DNA from 4 places in the Chromohalobacter sp. 48-RD10 genome. Region 3 is predicted to be linked to each of the others. Evidence: predicted binding sites of a transcription regulator. Region 3 holds the regulator's gene; each other region holds the start of a gene.

Region 1 (3,603 bases), on a different contig from region 3:
TGCGTTAGGCGCTGCGGGCACGCGCGGCCCGACCGGACAAGCGGTGGGCGAGAAACGCGAAAGTCGGCGAATGACGGAAAACGAGTCGCCCCGAACCATCTCAAGGCGCACTAGTATAACGCGTTCGGCGGGGGACTAAAGAGGTGCCGCGACAGCGGCAGGAAGGGAGGCCGCATGGCATACGGCCCGCGAAGGTCTAGCGAGTGTTATCCCAGGCATGTGCCATGGCATGACGCACCTGGTCGAAATCGAACCCGCGTGAGGCCAGAAACCGCTCACGTTTGGCGCGGTCGCGAGGCTCGCGACCGGGGGAGTCGAAGCGCTTGGCCAAGGCCTCGCATGCCAGCCGATGCCAATCGGGGGATTCGCTTTCGAGCGCCTCGCGCGCCATCTCATCGGTGATACCACGCGAACTCAACTCGGCGCGAATCTTCATTTCCCCTTGCCCACGAAACAAACGCGAACGCACGAACTGCTCGGCGAAGCGCGCATCGGACTGCAAGCCTTCCTCGGCCAGGCCATCCAGCGCCAACGCAATATCGACGCGCTCATGCCCACGCGTCGTCAAACGCGACACCAGCTCAGTCCGCGAGTAATCGCGACGCGCCAGCAGGCGGATGGCATCGTCGCGAGGTGTCGTCTCTTGCTTATTCATGGTTACAGAGGGCTATCGTCGTCCTGGGTCGCCGCGGCCTTATCTTCGCTCGCACCTTCCCCCGACTCGCCTTCCTCCGCCTTGGGCGCGGCCAGCAATCGTGCACGAATCTCGCCTTCGATCTCCTCCATGATCGCCGGATTGTCCTCGAGGAACTGGGCGGCATTGGCCTTGCCCTGGCCGATTTTACTGCCCTGATAGCTGTACCAGGCACCCGCCTTGTCGACCAGACTTTGCTGTACCCCGAGATCGATGACCTCGCCGGCATGGTAGATGCCCTTGCCGTAGAGGATCTGGAACTCGGCCTGGCGGAACGGCGGTGCCACCTTGTTCTTGACGACCTTGACGCGAGTTTCGTTGCCAGTCACCTCGTCGCCCTGCTTCACCGAGCCGGTCCGGCGGATATCCAGGCGTACACTGGAATAGAACTTCAGCGCGTTGCCGCCAGTGGTGGTCTCGGGACTCCCGAACATCACACCGATCTTCATGCGGATCTGGTTGACGAACATCACCATGCAGTTGGCGTTCTTGATGTTGCCGGTCACTTTGCGCAGCGCTTGCGACATCAGCCTGGCCTGCAGACCGACGTGGGAATCGCCCATTTCGCCTTCGATCTCGGCACGCGGTGTGAGGGCCGCCACCGAGTCGACGACGATGACGTCGACACCGCCGGAACGTACCAGCATGTCGCAGATTTCCAGCGCCTGCTCGCCGGTATCCGGCTGCGAGACCAGCAGATCATCGAGATTGATGCCCAGCTTTTCGGCATACGTCGGATCCAGGGCATGCTCGGCATCGATGAACGCACAGGTTTTGCCTTGTTTCTGTGCCTGGGCAAGCACCGATAGCGTCATCGTGGTCTTCCCCGAAGATTCGGGGCCGAAGATCTCGACCACGCGACCCAGTGGCAATCCGCCCATGCCAAGCGCGATATCCAGCCCCAGCGACCCGGTGGATATGGCCGGCGTCGCTACTCGGGGCGTATCGCCAAGACGCATCACGGCGCCCTTGCCGAACTGGCGCTCGATCTGGGAAAGCGCTGCGTTGAGCGCCTTGGAACGGTTGTCGTCCTGTGCCATGAAGGTCTCCTATCGAAGGACATCGAAGCTCGCACGGTGGCGCTGACACATGTCGGCACCAACCGCAAAACACTGTATGACTAGACAGTAGTATGACGAAAAAATTCCTCGCCGCCTACCTCTGTTTCCTACCCGATATCACGCTGACGACACCTTCTTCTCAAGCCTGTCGATCAGGCCGATCAGCGCCACGCGTACCGCTTGGCCCCGTACGACGTCACGCGTGCCCGGCAGATGGTGGCACTCGCGCTCTTGGGCTCGCACATCGCCCCAGGCGAACCATACCGTGCCCACGGGCTTTTCGGGGCTGCCGCCGCCGGGACCGGCGACCCCGCTGATCGCCACACCCAGCGTGGCACCACTGTCTCGACATGCGCCCGCTACCATCTCGCCCACGGTGTCGGCACTGACCGCTCCGTGTTCGGCAAGGGTCACGTCACGTACCCCAAGTAGGCGCTGCTTGGCACTATTGGCATAGGTCACGTAGCCGGTCTCGAAATACGCGGAGCTGCCCGCGATGTCGGTAATGGCACTGGCCACGCCGCCCCCAGTACAGGACTCCGCCGCCGTCACGCTGGCATTCGCCGCGAGACAGGCACGCCCCAGGCGCTCGGCCAATGCCTCGAGCGAAAAGGCTTGCCAGGCCGTCAAATTCACCGCCATGTCGCGTCTCCCAATTGCCATCCTAAGCAGCGCCACTGACGCCGCCCACCCGAATGCGTAGAATAGAGGCTTTGGCGAACATTTGCAGGCTATCCAGCGCCGCGCTCCGTCGCCTTCTTCCATTTGGCAACATCAGCCACCGGCACGACAAGGATTCGCATGAGCCAGGCCTCTGCCCAGCATACCCCGATGATGGTCCAGTACCTGAAGGTCAAGCGCGAGCATCCCGAGGTGCTGCTCTTTTATCGCATGGGCGATTTCTACGAGCTGTTTTATGAAGACGCCAAGCGCGCCGCGCAACTGCTCGACATCACCCTGACCCAGCGCGGCCAATCGGCGGGCAAACCGATTCCCATGGCCGGTGTGCCGTATCATAGCGCCGAAGGCTATCTGGCGCGGCTGGTCAAATCCGGGGAATCGGTGGCCATCTGCGAGCAGATGAGCGACCCCAGCACGGCCAAGGGTCCCGTGGATCGGCAGGTCGTGCGCATCGTCACGCCCGGCACCCTGCACGATGAAGCCTTGCTCGACGCGCGCCGCGACAATCTCGTGCTTGCTGTGCATCCTCACGGCGAACGCTGGGGCATGGCCTGGCTGGAGCTCTCAAGCGGCCATTTCAGCGTGCTCGAAGTCGATGGCGAGAGCGACCTGCTGTCCGAGATCCAGCGCCTCGACCCCGCCGAACTGCTCGCCGCAGAGAGTCTTTCGCTACCACCTGCCCTCGCCGAGCGTCCCGGCTTTCGCCGCCAGGGCGACTGGCTGTTCGACCTGGAGAGCGCTCAGCGCTTGCTATGCGATCAATTCGGTGTAGCCGACTTGCGCGGCTTCGGCTGCGCGCATCTCACCACCGCGCTGACCGCCGCTGGCGTGCTCATCGACTACGCCCGCGACACCCAGCGCTCGCGCCTTCCCCACGTCACCGGGATCGCCGTGGAGAACCGCGACGAGGCAGTGGTAATCGACGCCGCCAGTCGTCGCAATCTCGAGATCGACATCAACCTCGGCGGCGGCTTCGAAAATACGCTGGCCAGCGTGTTGGACACCACCGCTACGGCCATGGGCTCGCGTCAGTTGAAGCGCTGGCTAAACCGGCCGCTGCGCGACACCCCCCAGGTCCAGGCACGTCAGGCGGCGGTACAGTGCCTCATCGACGACGACCGTTATGCGGCCCTGCGCGAGCCGCTCAAGGCAATCGGTGACATCGAG
Region 2 (3,603 bases), on a different contig from region 3:
AGCTTACCCGGTGCTTTACGCCGAGTTCCGTGAGGCACCTTCGCCGTTGAGTTGAGTTATATCGGCACGTGCACGTCATAATGATTACCGGGCGCGGGCGCGCGGCAGTTCATCCCAGCGCGTGGTGTAGCACGCCGAGCGATAGGCGCTATTCATTTGCCAGGGCGCATCGGCGGGCTGCGGGCCCAGGGTCAGTGCCTGGCGCCCGTAGCGGGCACGGATCGCGTCCCAGGCCTCCATCAATGCCTCTCGCCGGGCGGGTTCGGCGCCCTCGAAGAGCGTCGTCTGGCTTTGCTGGCGGGGCGTCAGTTCGGCGAGCATTATCCCGAGCTTCTGATAAGCCGCAGGTTGCCAGATCTGGTCGAGCAGACGCTGTGCCGCGCGGGTGAGTTGCTGCGTGTCGGCACTGGGAAATGGCAATGCGGTCCACTCGCAGGCATGGCGAAACGTGCCGGCGTGGTACGGGTTGGTACGCAGATATACACCGATCGCCGAGGCCTGCATGGCGTCGCGTCGCAGCTTTTCGCCGGCGCGTTGGCAGTGATGACGTAAAGCGCCGGCGAGGGCGGCATGGTCGCGTAGGGGACGCCCGAAAGAGCGCGAACAGAGAATGCTACGGCGCGGGGTTTCCAGGTCGTTCATCGACAGGCAGGGATGGCCGTTGAGTTCGCTGGCGGTGCGCGCCAGTACCACGCTGAAACGACGTCGTAACTCGCTGTCGGGTGTCTCGCGCAGCGCGGCGGCGGTGAGCACGCCCATGCCGGCCAGGCGTGCGTGGAGTCGTTCGCCCACGCCCCACACATCGTGCGGCGATAGCCGATTCAGATGCGTCTTCAATTCGGGCGCGTCGGCATGCGCCCAGACACACACCTGAGGGCGCGTCGACTGCGCCTTGGCCTGGCGGTTGGCGAGCTTGGCCAGGGTGCGCGTCGGGGCGATGCCGATGGATACCGGCAACCCTACTTCTCGCACCACGCTATGCACCAGGCGAGCGCCCAGGGCGTGCCAGTCTTCCTGCAAGCCGCGTAGATCGAGAAAACACTCGTCGATGGAATAGGGCTCCAGCGTCGGTACTTGGCGCGCCAGAACCTGTTGCACGCGTGCCGAGAGGTCTCCATAAAGCGTGTAATTGGACGACTTCAGCACCACACGACGCCGCAGTGCCGGGTCGATCTTGTGGGTGGGGATGCCCATGGGAATGTCGAGTGCCTTGAATTCCTCGGAACGCGCGATGACACAGCCGTCGTTGTTGGACAGCACGCCCACCGGAACGCCCTCCAGACGCGGTTCGAAAAGACGCTCGCAGGCGGCATAGAAGTTGTTGCAGTCGATCAGCGCGAACATGACGGTATGGCCGGTTCCTCGCCCGTGGCGGGCAAGGCATGAATGGCGTAGCAGATGACGCCCCACAGGCGGTAATCGTTGTCCTCGAAGGGCAGCGTCGCCAGGCCGGGGCGTGACGGCGCGAGGTATAGCTGTGGCCCGCGGCGTTCGAGGCGTAACACGCTCAGCTCTCCGTCGATGACTGCGACCAGCCAATGCCCGGGGCGCGGTGAGATGGCGCGGTCGATCACCAGCAAGTCGCCGTGATACAGGCCGGCGTGGTGGTGGTCATCGCCCTCCAGGCGCATGAAGAACGTCGAGGCCGGGCGACGCACCAGATGGTGATGTAGATCCAGCGGGGCTTCTCGGTAATCGTCGGCCGGGGAGGGGAAGCCGCTGGCGCCGCGTGGCAGAGTGTCGCTCGATGCGGGCGCCGAGGTCGACGCGGCGAGAGCGATAGGCGTCATGGACATAGCGGAACCTCGAAAACGAAATGACGAATACTGTAAAAATAAACAGTATTTTGCCTCGAGGCAAGTCGAACCATCTCATCCCTTGGGCGGGTAAGGTAGAATGAGCGCACGTGTTTTCGAGGAAGTCGTTGCGAGGGAGTCGTATGGACCGCCTGCAGGCGATGCACATCTTTCGCGCCGTGGTCGAGGCCGGCAGTTTCGCTGGCGGTGCGCGCAAGCTGGAACTCTCCAATGCCATGGTCAGCAAGCAGATCGCCAAGCTGGAGACCAGTCTGGGGGTACGGTTGTTGACGCGCACCACGCGGCGCTTGCAGCTGACCGCCGAAGGCGAACGCTATCTCAATGGGGCGAGTCGCTTGCTCGATGAGTTGCAGGAGCTGGAGACCGGGCTCGGCGAACAACGTGGCGAGGTGCGCGGCCGTCTACGGCTTTCCGCGCCGCTGGATTTCGGCGTACGTGCACTGATACCCGCCTTGCAGGCGTTTGAGCAGCGACATCCGGCGGTGATGCTCGATGTCGTGCTCGAGGATCGCCGTGTCGACCTGGTGGCTGAGGACTTCGATCTAGTGGTGCGTATCGGCGAGCTGGAAGACTCCAGTTTGATCGCGCGACCGTTGATGGACATGCCGCGCCACGTTTATGCCGCGCCGGAGTATCTGGCGCGACACGGAACGCCCACGCATCCCGCCGAGCTGCGTAGGCATCGTTGTCTGCACTATAGCCTGGCGCGCGAAGGTCACTATTGGCACTTCCAGGTCGATGGAGCGCCTCACCGGGTGCGCATCCGTCCGGTCATGGCCTGCAACAATGGACGCGCCCTAACCGAGGCGGCGATACGCGGCATGGGACTGGTCTACAAGCCGGCGTTCCTGGGTGAACCGGAAGTCGAGGCCGGGCGGCTGGTCCGCGTGCTGGACGAGTTCAGCGTGGCGCCGATCAGTGTTCACCTGTTGTATGCCGAGCGTGAATTCATTCCCGCGCGCTTGCGGGCCTTAGTGGATACGCTGCTGGCACACTTCGCGGAGACCCGCGCATGACGGCGCCGATTCTGATCTTCGATTCCGGTGTTGGCGGGCTCTCGGTGGTGGGCGCCTTGCGCACGCGCCTGCCCGGCGCACCGCTGGCGTATGTGTGTGACAACGCCGCGTTGCCGTACGGCACCAAGCCCGATGACTGGCTGGTCGCGCGAATCGTCGCGGTGTGTCGCGCGGCGGTGGCGGCGAGTGGCGCGCGGGCCTTGGTGGTGGCCTGCAATACGGCCAGCACGTTGGCGCTAAAGGCCTTGCGCGAGAACCTGAGTATTCCGGTGATCGGTACCGTGCCGGCGATCAAGCCGGCGGCCCATGCCTCACGCAGCGGCGTGTTCGGGCTGCTGGCGACCTCGGCGACGGTGTCGCGCCCTTATACGCAGCGTTTGATCGCTGAGTTCGCGCCGGATTGCACGGTGGTGAGACTGGCCGCCGATCGTTTGGTCGCGCAGGCCGAACGCGTCCTGACCGGGATGCCTTGGGACGATGCGGTCATCACTGCGAGCCTGGCGCCGTTATGGGAAGCGTCGCGTCTCGATACCGTGGTGCTGGGATGCACGCACTTTCCGCTGCTGCGCGAGGCGCTCGTGCGACATGCACCGCGCGACATCGTGTGGGTCGATTCCGGTGACGCCATTGCGCGGCGCGTGGCGCAGGTTGTTTTCCCGGCCTGGCATGATACGTCGGAGAGTGATGCGAGCTGGGCCAGCGCGGCGCAACAAGCGGGCCTGGCACGCACTCTGGCAGGCTATGGCTTCAGTGCACCGTACTCTTTGGCA
Region 3 (3,603 bases):
ATTACCGATAATCGCGCGCACGTAATGCCATCCTGCAGGCGTCTGCCCGCTGCCCTCATGCTGCCCGGTACCATGAGCGCCCGAGGAAATCGCGAATGTCTCGCGACACGCGTCCCCTTCGCGGATCGTCAGCGACTGCGCGCCGAGATCGATTTCCAGCCAGACGCCCCGTTCGGGGGGTAGATCGGCGAGTCGAGGCGTTCGCATCACCCCACCACCTTGAGCGCATCATCGGGCAATGGCGCCTGCATGCCGGACACGACCACCGGACGCAGACGCCGAATCAGATCGCGTACGCTGACATGCTCGTGATAATCCTTGTCGGCGATATCGCGCAAGGCATCGAGACCCGACAGCGTAAAGATCACTGTGCCCAGCATGAAGTGTAACCGCCAGAAGCGTTCCGCCTCGGGTAATTCCGGCGTGGCACGACGTACCAAGTCGCTGAAGCGAGAGAACACATTGCCATAGTGCTCCTGAATGTAACGGCGCAAATGACCCTGTGCCTGAGTATAGGCCAACCCCAGCAAGCGCATGAAGACCTTGAGACTATTGCGCTCGGCCGGCACTTCGAGAACCGTGCGCGCCAGCGTCTCCAACAATACCTCAAGAGGAATGGGCTCATCCCGGTATTGCGCCTCGAGTTCATCCAGCGCTTGATGGAAGCGTTCTGAAAAGGGATCCAGATAACGCGCGAAAACCGCCTGAATGAGCGCCTTCTTGGAACCGAAATGGTAGTTGACCGCCGCCAGATTGACCTTGGCCTTGCTGGTGATGGTACGCAGCGAGGTCTCGGCGAACCCCCGCTCGGCAAACAGGACCTCGGCGGTATCGAGAATGCGCGTCACTGTATCTGTCTGAGCCATGGGGCGCCCCGCGTAGAGTAAACGGATGTTTAAAACAATTCGATTCTAAGCCTTGACGTCGATCACGACAAATCTCCACGTTTGAAACGCCATGCTGCTGGGCGCATGACGGCGCGCATGGTTGCACCGCGCCAAAGACTGGATACAATCACATACTGTATGCTTGAACACGTCAGTGCCTGCCGGAGGCCCCATGTCTCGCTCGTTAACTTCACGCCAGCAACACGTCTTCGATTTTATCGTCAAGACCATGAATGAGCTTGGCTACCCGCCGACGCGCGCCGAAATCGCCCAAGCCTTGGGCTTTCGCTCGCCGAACGCCGCCGAGGAGCATCTTCGTGCGCTCGACCGCAAGGGGGTCATTCGCATGATCCCCGGCACGTCGCGCGGCATCCGCCTCACCGCGGAAGACGACACGGCCTTGACCAACGGCGATGGCCTGCCGGTCGTCGGTGAAGTCGCTGCCGGTAGCCCGATCCTTGCTGCAGCGCACATCGACCGGCACTGCCCTCTAGCACCGGACTACTTCACACCGCGCGCCGATTATCTGCTACGTGTTCGCGGGCTCTCGATGAAAAATGCCGGCATTCTCGATGGCGACCTGCTCGCCGTGCATCGCACCCAGCAGATCCGCGACGGCCAGATCGTCGTCGCTCGTCTGGAAGACGATGTGACCGTCAAGCGATTCAAGCGTCAAGGTCATCATGTCTGGCTACTCGCCGAAAACGAGGAGTTTTCACCCATCGAGGTCGACCTACGCCACCAGGATCTCGAAATTGAAGGCCTCGGCGTCGGCGTGATTCGTGGCGGTGGCGGTAACGGCCTGCACTGAGCCGATACGCCGTTCATCATGCGCAAGATCCTTCACGCCGATTGCGACTGCTTTTATGCCGCCGTGGAAATGCGCGACGATCCGGCGTTACGCGACATTCCCCTGGCGATCGGAGGTAGCCCCGAGACGCGCGGCGTTGTCGCCACCTGCAATTATCCCGCGCGCGCCTTCGGCATCCATTCGGCAATGCCCATGGCACGTGCCATGCGTCTGTGTCCGCACCTGACGCGACTCTCTCCGAACTTCGAAAAATACCGTGCCGTCTCGGCGCGCATCCAGGCACTGTTCCATGAATTGACGTCACGGGTGGAGCCCTTGTCCCTCGACGAGGCGTATCTGGATGTCAGCGAGGTCACACGCTTTCAGGGCAGCGCGACCTGGATGGCCAAATGGCTCAAACAGGAGGCACTGGCGCGGACGGATATCGTCATCTCGGTGGGCGCGGCACCCAGCAAGTTCCTCGCCAAGCTGGCCAGCGACTGGGATAAGCCGGATGGGCTACGCGTGATCGCACCGCATGAAGTCGAGCCTTTTCTCCTCGCTCTGCCCGTCAAACAACTGCATGGTGTCGGCCCGGCGACAGCGTCCAAGCTCGAGGCACTGGAGATCGTCACCTGCCGCGACCTGCGCGAATGGCCGCTCGAAGCTCTGGTCGAGCGCTTCGGCAAGTTCGGACGTCGGCTATTCGAACTGGCGCGTGGCATCGATGAACGCCCGGTACAGATCGAGCGTGAACGCAAGTCCGTCAGCGTGGAGACGACGTATCACCGCGATCTGCCCGACCTGGCCAGCTGTCACGACGCACTCACGCCACTGATCGACCGCTTGATGAAACGCCTTACGCGGCACGGCACGCCAGCCATTCAAAAACTGTTCGTCAAGGTTCGCTTCAACGACTTCAGCAGCACGACGCTTGAAACCGCAGGACGCGAAGCCTTGGGTACACGCTTTCAAGCCCTTCTGGATGGCGCCTGGGCCCGCGGCGAGCGCCCCGTGCGCCTGCTGGGGGTCGGCGTACGCCTAACCCCCGAAGCGCAGCAACGGCAGATGACACTCTTCGACTGATCTCTCCTCAGGCAAAGACGACCGTCTTGTTGCCATGGATCAAGACCCGGTCCTGCAAATGCCAACGTAGCCCCCGCGCCAGCACCGCTTTTTCGACATCACGCCCCAGACGCACCAGGTCCTCGGCGGTATGGCAGTGCGTCACGCGCTGGATATCCTGCTCGATGATGGGCCCCGCGTCGAGCTCTTCGGTCACATAGTGACACGTCGCACCGATCAGCTTGACGCCCCGCGCGTAGGCCTGATGGTAAGGCTTGGCGCCAGCGAAGGAGGGCAGGAAACTATGGTGAATATTGATGATCCGCCCGGCATATCGCTGGCACAGGTTGGGCGGCAGGATCTGCATGTAACGCGCCAGCACTACCGTATCCGCCTGCGCCTCTTCGACCAGCGCCTCGACCCGAGCAAATGCCGCCGCCTTGTCGTGGGCATCGACCGGCACATGATGAAACGCAATGCCATGCCATTCGACCAGCGCACGCAGCGCTTCATGATTGGAGATCACGCAGGGGATCTCGCAATCGAGCTCACCCGCGTTCCAGCGGTACAGCAGATCGACCAGACAATGCGAAGCACGCGAGGCCATCAGGACGACGCGTTTGGGCTTTGCGGTATCGCTCAGTGCCCAGTCCATCGAGAACTCACCGGCAATGGCGGCAAAATCGTCGCGCATCGCATCGATACTCAGCGGCAAAGACTCAGCCTTGATTTCGTAGCGCATGAAAAAGCGCCCGGTGGCCAAGTCCGAGTGTTGATTGGCCTCGGTGATCCAGCCTCCGTGACCAGCGATGTAACTGGATACGCGAGAAACGATGCCCACACGGTCAGGGCACGAGACGA
Region 4 (3,603 bases), on a different contig from region 3:
TGACGAAACCGGCCTTCATGGCCGGTTTCGTCGTTTCGTATCCCTCATCATTGAGGACGACTATAGGGCTGGAGCCAGGTTAGCTCAATGCTGGGCGTGCTGGCTGGCGTCGAGCATTTCGCGAGCGTGCGCCAGTGTACGGTCGGATAGTTTGACGCCGCCGAGCATGCGGGCCAGTTCGCGTACGCGGCCGGCGTCGTCGAGCAACGCCATGTGCGTCAGTGTGGTGTCGCGCTCGGCGCGCTTCTCGATATGCAGGTGGTGGTGCGCCTGGGCTGCGACTTGCGGCAGGTGCGTTACGGTGAGGATCTGCCCTTGTGCGCCGAGGCGGCGCAGCAATTGGCCGACGATCTCGGCGGTGGCGCCGGAAATGCCGACATCGACTTCGTCGAAGACCATGCTGGGCACGGTGCTGTGCTGCGCGGCGACGACCTGGATCGCCAGACTGATGCGCGACAACTCACCGCCAGAGGCGACCTTGTTCAAGGGGCGTGCTGGCTGACCGGGGTTGGCACTGATCATGAAGCGGACTTGGTCGATCCCTTCGGTCTGAGGTGTCTCGCGCGGCGAAATGGCAACCTCGAAAGTCGCTTTGCCCAGTCCCAGGAAGGCCAGTTGGGCCTGCACGGCCTCGCCGAAGGTGCGTGCCGCCTCGAGGCGGGCTTCGCTGACTGCACGTGCCTGCTGTCTGTAGGTGTCGCGGATCTGCTCCACTTCTTCGGTGAGTGCTTCCAGGTCATGTTCACCACCTTCGAGACTCGCCAGTTCGTCGCTCAGGCGCTGATGCAGGTCGCGCAATTCCTCGGGCATGACATGATGCTTGCGTGCGATGCGATGCACTTCGCCGAGGCGGGCATCGACCTCCGTCAGTCGTTGAGGATCGAGCTCGGTGGTGTCGACGAAGCGATGTAGTTCGCGTGCCGCTTCCTCGATTTGTATTTGCGCTTCGCCCAGCATGGCCAGGGCGTCTGCAAGCTGGCGTTGGGTCTTTTCGGGGGCGTTTCCCAGGCGGGCGTTGGCGTGATGCAGTAATGAAAGCGCTCCGTGCTCGTCCTGATCGCAACAGTCGGCGGCGAACTGGGCGTCCCCCAGGACTTCCTCAAGGTTGGCCAGTTGGGTTTGTTCGTCCTCCAGCGTCTCGAGCTCGCCTTCGGCGAGCGCCAGTTGATCCAACTCCTCGACCTGGTAACGCAGTAGCTGACGCCGTGCCTGCACTTCATTGCCACTTTCTTGCAGCTCGCGCAGTCGCCGGTGGCGTGCCCGCCAATGATGAAAGTGCTCGCCAAGGGTCGCCACAGCCTCGGTCTGGCCGGCATAGGTGTCGAGCAAGCGCAGGTGAGTTTCTTCGCGCAAGAGCGCTTGATGGGCGTGTTGGCTGTGGACCTCGATGAGGTGCTCGCCGAGCGTTCTCAGGTCGCTCACCGTGACCGGTTGGCCGTTGATCCAGGCCTTGGAGCGCCCCGAGGCGGTGACGACGCGCCGCAGCAAGCACTCGTCTTGCGGTAGTTCTCGTTCGGCGAGCCAGGCACGGGCGTCGGCGAGCTGGGCGATTTCGAAGCGCGCACTGATATCCGCGCGTTCACAGCCGTGGCGCACGCTGCCCACGTCGGCGCGCTCTCCCAGGCATAGTCCGAGGGCGCCGAGCATGATCGATTTGCCGGCGCCGGTCTCACCGGTGATGGCCGTCATACCGTCGTGCAGGTCTAGATCGAGGCGCTCGACGATGGCGTAGTCGCGAATGGCAAGCTGTATCAGCATGAAAACCTCCGGGTGTCGGAAACGAAGCTGATCTCTGTGTGTTTATACAGTAGTTGGGTGAGGGCTTCAATTACCAGTCATCGCAAGCGGTATGGGTGGCTTGAGATCGTTCATCTCATCCCCATATAGGAGGCAATCGCTTATTAGATGCGGCTTCGGGCCGCGCCAGCTGTCAGGAGAAACTCATGGCCAAAGACCCGCAGACCCCGACCGAGGAAGAGCTGGCTCGCGCTGAGCGTGATGCCGAACCCCAGCCGGACGACACCACTGGAGACGATACCGAACTCGAAGGTGTCGTCGAGGATGTCGAGGCCAGTGAGGCCGGTGCCGAGGCGCTCGAAAACCCGGAAGCCGACGCGCTGGCTGTGCGTGTCGAAGAATTGGAGCAAGCCTTGACGGAGTCCAAGGATCAGGCAGCGCGTGCCGCTGCCGAAGCGCAGAACGTGCGTCGCCGCGCCGAGCAGGATGTCGAGAAGGCACGCAAGTTCGCCCTGGAGAAATTCGTCAAGGAACTGCTGCCGGTGATCGACAGCCTGGAAAAGGCTTTGGAGTCGATGCAGGAAGGCGCTAGCGAGGTGCATCGCGAAGGGGTCTCGATGACCCTGAAGCTGCAGCTCGACGTGCTTAACAAGTTCGGCGTGGAAGCTGTCGATCCGCAAGGTGAGCCGTTCGACCCGCAGGTGCATGAAGCCATGACCATGGCGCCCAACCCTGAAGTTGAGCCCAACACCGTGATCGAAGTCATGCAAAAGGGGTATTTGTTAAATGGACGTCTGGTACGTCCGGCGATGGTAGTCGTCAGCCAAGCCGCCAATTGATGTGGCAGGGGAGGGATGTGACGTCGATACCCTTGAAAGGCGTGACCCCACCCCCCAAATAGACGAACAACGAGGCGGCAATGCCGCCGACGAACACGAAACAGTCAAGCAACGATTTTGAGGTATTCCAATGGGACGCATCATCGGTATTGATTTGGGGACCACCAACTCCTGTGTTGCCATCCTGGACGGCGGCGACGCGAAGGTGATCGAAAACGCGGAAGGTACACGTACCACGCCCTCCATCATCGCCTACACCGACGATGGTGAGACGCTGGTCGGCCAGGCTGCCAAGCGCCAGGCCGTGACCAACCCCAGCAACACGCTGTATGCGATCAAGCGCCTGATCGGCCGCAAGTTCAAGGACGATGTCGTCCAGAAAGACATCAAGATGGTGCCTTATGCTATCACCGAGGCCGATAATGGCGACGCTTGGGTCGAGGTCAAGGGCAGCAAGCTGGCTCCACCGCAGGTCAGTGCGGAAGTCCTGAAAAAGATGAAGAAGACCGCCGAGGACTATCTCGGGGAAGAAGTCACTGACGCGGTGGTCACCGTTCCGGCGTACTTCAACGACAGCCAGCGTCAGGCCACCAAGGATGCCGGTCGCATCGCTGGTCTCGAAGTCAAGCGCATCATCAACGAGCCGACGGCGGCGGCGCTGGCCTATGGCATGGACAAGTCGCGTGGCGACAAGACCATCGCCGTCTATGACTTGGGCGGCGGTACCTTCGATATCTCCATTATCGAAGTGGCCGATGTCGATGGCGAGACCCAGTTCGAAGTGTTGGCCACCAACGGTGACACCTTCCTGGGTGGCGAAGACTTCGATCTGGCGTTGATCAACTATCTGGTCGACCAGTTCAAGTCCGACAGTGGCATCGACCTGTCCGGCGACAATCTGGCCATGCAGCGCCTCAAGGAAGCTGCCGAGAAGGCCAAGATCGAGCTGTCCAGCGCGCAGCAGACCGAGGTCAATCTGCCGTACATCACCGCCGATAACACTGGGCCCAAGCACCTCAATGTCAAG

Evidence for each region. The regulator LexA, encoded in region 3, represses DNA repair genes until DNA is damaged. The targets are predictions, from matches to a motif close to TACTGTNTANNTANACAGTA.
Region 1: recA (recombinase RecA) is a predicted target of LexA. The motif match lies at 1,805-1,824, and genes of this name have one in related genera.
Region 2: OP496_RS01220 (S24 family peptidase) is a predicted target of LexA. The motif match lies at 1,825-1,844, and genes of this name have one in related genera.
Region 4: recN (DNA repair protein RecN) is a predicted target of LexA. The motif match lies at 1,791-1,810, and genes of this name have one in related genera.

The regions. Positions count from the first base shown of each region.
Region 1 covers NZ_JARANX010000004.1:129,007-132,609, reverse strand. Annotated here, with positions in the region: gene OP496_RS06855 (regulatory protein RecX) at 197-655, opposite strand; gene recA (recombinase RecA) at 658-1,734, opposite strand; gene OP496_RS06845 (nicotinamide-nucleotide amidohydrolase family protein) at 1,873-2,397, opposite strand; gene mutS (DNA mismatch repair protein MutS) at 2,557-3,603, shown strand, end outside.
Region 2 covers NZ_JARANX010000001.1:270,555-274,157, reverse strand. Annotated here, with positions in the region: gene OP496_RS01230 (hemerythrin domain-containing protein) at 1-55, shown strand, start outside; gene OP496_RS01225 (Y-family DNA polymerase) at 85-1,344, opposite strand; gene OP496_RS01220 (S24 family peptidase) at 1,332-1,796, opposite strand; gene OP496_RS01215 (LysR family transcriptional regulator) at 1,940-2,833, shown strand; gene murI (glutamate racemase) at 2,830-3,603, shown strand, end outside.
Region 3 covers NZ_JARANX010000002.1:248,877-252,479, forward strand. Annotated here, with positions in the region: gene OP496_RS03985 (L,D-transpeptidase) at 1-207, opposite strand, end outside; gene OP496_RS03990 (TetR/AcrR family transcriptional regulator) at 207-866, opposite strand; gene lexA (transcriptional repressor LexA) at 1,060-1,698, shown strand; gene dinB (DNA polymerase IV) at 1,717-2,763, shown strand; gene purU (formyltetrahydrofolate deformylase) at 2,771-3,603, opposite strand, start outside.
Region 4 covers NZ_JARANX010000003.1:231,792-235,394, forward strand. Annotated here, with positions in the region: gene recN (DNA repair protein RecN) at 85-1,758, opposite strand; gene grpE (nucleotide exchange factor GrpE) at 1,944-2,576, shown strand; gene dnaK (molecular chaperone DnaK) at 2,707-3,603, shown strand, end outside.